2 regions of the Lysinibacillus sp. UGB7 genome follow, and region 1 is predicted to be linked to the other one. Evidence: riboswitches for the same ligand, from Rfam matches in the RefSeq annotation. Region 1 holds a riboswitch; the other holds the start of a gene.

The links. A riboswitch is a leader RNA that binds a small molecule or an ion and turns the genes downstream of it on or off. The one in region 1 is predicted to bind preQ1.
Region 2: linked by a shared signal. The riboswitch ahead of ACOMCU_RS07055 (QueT transporter family protein) and the one ahead of queF (preQ(1) synthase) in region 1 are both predicted to bind preQ1.

Annotation. Positions count from the first base shown of each region.
Region 1 is NZ_JBMGUV010000012.1:130,355-133,784, reverse strand. It holds gene ACOMCU_RS13100 (sensor histidine kinase) at 1-26, opposite strand, end outside; gene ACOMCU_RS13095 (DUF418 domain-containing protein) at 184-1,314, opposite strand; PreQ1 riboswitch class I at 1,591-1,637, shown strand; gene queF (preQ(1) synthase) at 1,761-2,261, shown strand; gene queC (7-cyano-7-deazaguanine synthase QueC) at 2,361-3,041, shown strand; gene queD (6-carboxytetrahydropterin synthase QueD) at 3,045-3,430, shown strand, end outside.
Region 2 is NZ_JBMGUV010000005.1:174,245-177,674, reverse strand. It holds gene ACOMCU_RS07060 (ABC transporter substrate-binding protein) at 42-1,064, opposite strand; PreQ1 riboswitch class I at 1,406-1,450, shown strand; gene ACOMCU_RS07055 (QueT transporter family protein) at 1,459-1,941, shown strand; gene ACOMCU_RS07050 (L-threonine 3-dehydrogenase) at 2,414-3,367, opposite strand.

The DNA of each region.
Region 1 (3,430 bases):
AATGCAAAATAAAATGCGGTTAGCAATAGCACCAAGACAATTATTTTTGCTATGACTGGTAACTCCGAGTTTGAGCTTAATACCATGGATAGTAAAAAAATAATGGATACTGCGTCGATAATTAAATATTGCTTTGCTTGATCTTTCGGATATATTTTTATACTTTACACCAACCCTTGTCGATTATTTATGTGCAACGGCTTGAACCGCATGTTTTCGAAGCCATTCCAACGGTCCATAATGAAAATGCTTTAAGAAAATATGAGCAATGAACAGTTGGAAAAGGGACAGGACAATCCACATGCCAATCACCTCGAAGCTAGACAGCTTTCCACCTAATCCGAAGCCCCAACCATAGAAAATAATAGATGACAGCACATTTTGTAAAACATAGCAACTTAAAGACATTTTACCAACTTCTCCAAATCGCTGCCATAGCCAATCTACCTTTTTATATTTTATCAGTTTACCTATAATGCCAATATACCCAAGTGATAGGAGCGGCGCAAATAAGTAGCGAACAGGGAAATCAAAAGCGCCTCCAGGAATAAAAATAAGGAGATTTAATGGTACACCAATATAAAGCCCAATCGACAATAACTTTTTGCGCATATGGCGTCCATGTTCATCTTGTGCAAATACGCCAGTACGCATTAACTTCACACCCAGTAAAAATAAGAAGATATTCATTGGAATAATAAAAATGGCTTCCGTTCTAAAAAACCAAAAATTCGTTAAACGATTGTAGATTTGTTCAAACCAAGTACCATGTTGATAAATCGTGACAATCGACTCGTTACTAGGTAAAGACATATTAGCACCTTGTAAGGCACTTATTAAAAGTAGCAGTATCATCAGCGCATGAAACCCTCCAATCGTATATAAAGCGCGATGAATGGTTTTATCACCAGCTTTTACAATAAAAGCAACGAGGATTGCGGTCACAGCGTAACTCATCAAAATATCATATTCCATAACCAATGTGAAATGGATAAAACCCTCTACAAACAAGAATAAAACAGTCCAAATATAGACACCTGGCCATGCATTCCCTTTTCGAATGGATTGTTGGTATTTTAATTCTAGACCAACCCCAAACATAATGGTTAACAGTCCTAAAAGCTTCCCATTTACGAAAAATAACACGAGCATTCGTAGAAAATCATCGAATGACCACCAACCCGAATAGTGACTCGTTGTAATGTAAGATAAGTCGCCGAGATAAGCAAAAATCCAAATATTTGTACCGAGTGTTCCCAATACCGCAAAGCCACGTAAAATGTCGATTAACGGTAACCTTTGATTCGTTTGCATTATTTATATCACTCTTTCTTTGTTTTCTTATAATTAAATGATAAAGAGAAACAGAATAGAAGCCTATTCACAGGAGTCAAAAGTTCTTTATGACACGTGTCATAAAGAACTTTTGTGTGCCAGGCACGGACGTAATTTATAGGGTGTACCAGAACCGCGAAGGCTGAAAATGTGGTTAGCCAAGTACAAGGGTGTAAGATTTTATTTAAAAATTTTCATTTGACGTTTTCCACCATATTTTATATTATGATAGAAGAAAAGAATGCCCGGACTAGAACGGGAGAGGTTCATAGCTGATACCCTCTATAAAAAACTATGGAAACATGACAATATGCCATGTCCATATCGGACGTGGCTTTTTTATGTTTTTACTTATGTTTTAATAGAATGATTGGTGATGCCTCTCTTGAAAAGTGTTGGGAAACATTTTACAAGGAGGTTTTTTTATGTCTGGCCGAAGCCATGAAGAAGGACTGAAGGATTTAACACTATTAGGTAATCAAGGTACGCAATATTCATACGAATATGCACCCGAAGTATTGGAGGCAGTAGACAATCTTCATTCCAATCGAGATTATTTCGTCAAGTTTAATTGTCCAGAGTTTACTAGTTTATGTCCGCTTACCAATCAGCCTGATTTTGCGACGATGTACATCTCATACATCCCGGATAAAAAAATTGTGGAGAGTAAATCACTAAAATTATATTTATTTAGTTTTAGAAATCATGGTGATTTCCACGAAGATTGCGTCAATATCATTATGAACGATTTAATTAAATTACTTGATCCAAGATATATCGAGGTTTGGGGTAAATTTACGCCTCGTGGAGGAATCTCGATTGATCCATGGTGTAACTATGGGAAACCAGAAACTAAATACGAAGAAATAGCGAATTATCGTTTAATGAATCACGATCTTAATCCAGAAAAAATCGATAATCGATAAATTTGGAAAGTCTTATCAATGAAGGAAGAGGTTTTAGCTACCCTCTTAAAAAAACTAAGAAGAAAACAGCATTTTTCTTAGTGTGCTGTTTTTTTCGTTATAAGGGAGTTTTTACAGATGAAGAAGCAGGAAAAAGCAATTGTTGTGTTTAGTGGAGGTCAGGACAGTACCACTTGTTTATTGTGGGCACAAGAACATTTTGAAGAGGTTGAAGCGGTGACTTTTGATTATGGTCAAAGGCATCTTCTTGAAATTGAATGTGCAAAGGAGATAGCAGCGGAACTTGGTGTCACGCATCACATTCTTGATATGTCGCTCCTGAATCAGCTTGCTCCGAATGCATTGACACGACAAGACATCGAAGTAGAAGACGGAGAAGATGGCGGGCTTCCATCGACTTTTGTGCCTGGCCGGAATTTGCTCTTTCTTTCATTTGCGGGCGTTTTGGCGAGTCAAGTTGGAGCCAAGCATATCGTAACTGGTGTTTGTGAAACGGATTTTAGTGGATATCCGGATTGCCGGGATATTTTTATAAAATCCTTGAATGTAACGTTAAATTTATCTATGGATGATTCCTTTGTGATTGATACACCGTTAATGTGGCTGAATAAGGTACAGACATGGGAGCTTGCTGATCAGCTTGGGGCGCTTGAGTTTGTTCGGGAAAGAACGTTAACTTGTTATAACGGTGTAATAGCAGATGGTTGTGGTGAATGCCCGGCGTGTAAACTGCGAAAAAAAGGGCTAGATGAGTATTTAAGCTTCAGAAAGGAGTCTTAAGGCATGTTTCATTTTAAAATTGTCGAGAAGCTCCAAAAAATAGATGAAGATATTCAAAGGAATCAATTGAACTATCATTCAAAACGTGTTCTCGTGAGCAAGGAATTTACCTTCGATGCAGCCCATCATTTACATGATTATGATGGGAAATGCAAAAATTTGCATGGCCATACGTATCGTGCTGTATTAGGGTTGAGTGGATACACAGATGAACGCGGTTTGATGATTGACTTTGGTGATATAAAAGAAATTTGGAAACAAAAAATAGACATTTATTTGGATCATCGTTATTTAAATGAAACGCTTCCACCGATGAATACAACGGCAGAGAACATTGTAGTCTGGATTTACAAAAAGTTAGCGGAAGCCTTGCATGATGAACAACGATA
Region 2 (3,430 bases), on a different contig from region 1:
AGCCTCCCCCGCTTCACCTAAATATGATGCCACTTTGAGCATTATTTTTCTAAAAGCTCAGCACCCCAAGAATCTTTAATCTCAATACCTAAAGCATCAGCAACTTTTTTGTTCACTAATAATTTTAAGTTTTGTGGATATTGAGCTGGTGTTTCAGCTGGTGTTGCTTCACCTTTTAAAATTTTCACTGCCATTTGGCCAGCTTCATAGCCAATATCAAAGTACTCAAAGCCGTATGCAGCTAAACCGCCACGTGCTACAGAGTCAAGTTCACCCACGATAAGTGGTAATTTATTTGCTGCTGCTACATCAATCACTGACTCAAGGGCAGATACGACCGTATTATCAGTAATAATATAGAATGCATCTACTTTTCCAATTAGTGATTCCGCCGCTTGTTTGACATCAGCTGAAGTGGCTGCTGAAGCATCTTTTACAGTTAAGCCCTGCTCGCCCATTATCTTTTTCACTTCAGTTACCTGTGCTACTGAGTTTTGCTCACCAGCGTTGTAGACCATACCAACGTTTTTAGCACCTAAATCTTTTAATAAGGCCACCGTTTTGGTAATTGTATCAGGGTGTAAATCGATCGTTCCTGTTACGTTTTTACCTGGTGCTTCCATTGACGCAATTAATTGTGCGCCAACTGCGTCTGTTACGGAAGTAAAGATGACTGGAATATCGCTAGTTGCAGTAGCTGCTGCCTGTGCAGATGGTGTAGAGTTGGCAAAGATTAAATCGACATTTGCACTTACTAGGTTATTTGCGATTGTTGTGTTTAAGCTGTTATCGCCTTGAGCAATCTGCGAATCATATTCTACCTTTAAGCCCGAATCTTCAATGGCTTTTTTGAAGCCTTCAGTCGCTGCATTTAACGATGGATGCTCAACGATTTGAGTAATCCCGATTTTATATGTTTTTTCATCTGCAGAGCCGCTTTCACTTGCATTGTTCTTCTCGTCACCCTTTGATTCAGTTGAACTTGAACCACCGCTACCACATGCAGCAAGCATTAATACTAACCCAAATAATAGGAACGAAAGCTTTTTCATATTGCGCTTCACAAATAATCCCCCCGACTATTATCTCTATTATCTATCACACTTCACTCAAACAAAGTGTGAACGTATCGCTATATTATCGTTATTATTGATGTTCGTCAACAACATTATGAATGTTCTGACTTTTATATTTAACGAAATATTTTACTTCTTCATTTAATTTGCCGCTTTAAACCGCTAAACTACGCCATTTTAATGAAAGTAATAATTTTAGCATCCATTCAAATTATTTTATGACAATTTTGCGAAGTAAAATTTTGGACTTTACTTTTTATAAATGACTTTTATTATTTTGACATTTGACTTCCTTGTTAGTTTTATACTAAAATATTTATCTGTGTAAAAGCACCGTGGTTCGTAACCATCCCACGAAAAAAAACTAAGGAGAAATGAATAGATGAAAGTAAAATTTTTAGCAGCAAGTGGTATTATTGCAGCATTGTATATTGCTGTCACTTTGCTTGTTGCACCATTCGGGTTTACAGAAGTGCAATTCCGAGTATCGGAAATGTTTAATCATTTAGTTGCCTTTAATCCACGTTTTGCCGTAGGAATTATTATTGGCGTATTTATCTCAAATATATTTTCACCTCTTGGCATTTACGATTTAGTTTTCGGCGTTGGACATTCGATGATTACGCTAGGTCTGTTCATACTTATATGTAAATTTGTAAAAAATATTTGGGCACGCTTATTCGTCAACACATTATTATTTACATGCACAATGTTCATAATCGCCTTTGAATTGAACTTAGCCTTAGAATTGCCATTTTTCTGGACATGGCTAACAGTTGCTGTAGGTGAATTTGTTGTACTAGCAGTCGGTGCACCAATCATGTATATACTGAACAAACGTTTAAACTTCAAAGATTGGATATAACTTAATCCAGTAATCTATATAAAGAGACGAGTCTTCTTCAAGATTCGTCTTTTTTTATTGTAGGAATTTATGAAATTAAGTGACACAATTTTTCTTTTCTTGACAGCTAATTGGACATGGCAAAGACAAAAAAGGTAGAAAATAGTTGCTCGTAGCGTACTACCGTCGTTAATAGGGGCTATTTGTACTTGCGCTATATATTCCCTACACTTTCTTTTTCATGGAGATAAATTGTATTTTTTATAAAAAAAGACTCATCCCCAAAACTTGTGGTTGATTTCCGTTCCGACTGAACGCTTTCCTGGGGGCGTCCGATGAGCCGCTGATCCCTAAGGAGACGTCCAGCCGCCACTCCAATCAACTTATCTACTGGGCATAAGTTATAACAAATGTCACCTTCGACTTTTGGTGATGAACAAAAAAAAAGACTCTATTGTATCCACATGGGAATAGAGTCGTGTTCAATCTTTTATTAGGATATCGCCTTTTTTTGAAGCTTAATTTTTAATTTCTCCAGCATATCTGCTGTCATTCTTGCTAAATCATACTCCGTCTTAAAGCCCCATTCATTTTGGGCAGCTTCAATATTTATAGAGTTTGGCCAACTGTCAGCAATTGCTTGGCGCACTGGATCAACCATATAATCCATACGGAAATGTGGCAGATGCTTTTTAATTTCAGCTGCAATTTGAGATGGCTCAAAGCTCATAGCAGTTATATTAAAGGCATTGCGATGAATTAATTTCTTACCATCTGCCTCCATTAAATCTACAATAGCCTGTAATGCATCTGGCATATACATCATATCCATGTACGTACCCTCTTGAATGTAAGATGTGTACTTACCTTGCGCAATGGCTTCATAGAAAATCTCTACCGCATAGTCTGTTGTACCACCACCTGGAGGGGTCACATAAGAAATCAGCCCTGGGAAGCGCACACCTCTTGTGTCTACCCCAAAACGATCAAAATAATAGTCACATAATAATTCACCAGCTACTTTGTTTACCCCATACATAGTAGTTGGTCGCTGTAATGTATCCTGTGGTGTATTATCCTTTGGCGTTGAAGGACCAAATGCACCAATTGAACTAGGAGTAAAAAATTGTAAGTTTAATTCACGCGATACTTCTAAGGCATTCATTAAACCACCCATGTTTAAATTCCATGCGAACAAAGGATTTTTTTCGGCAGTTGCGGATAATAATGCTGCTAAATGCATCATCGTATCTGCTCCAAAATCTTTAGCTAAATCGTGCATTCTTTGTCCATCCGTCACGTCCAGTACTTCGAACGGACCCTTTGTATGTTCAAGCTTCCGAATATCAGTAGCTAGCACGTTGTCCTCTCCATAAATACCACGAAGTTTTTCAACTAGTTCAGAACCGATTTGACCAAGGGCTCCTGTTACCATAATCTTTTCCATTTCTCCAAACCTCCACCTGTGAACAATTGTACTCTTGGAAAGCACAATATTATACATATAAAC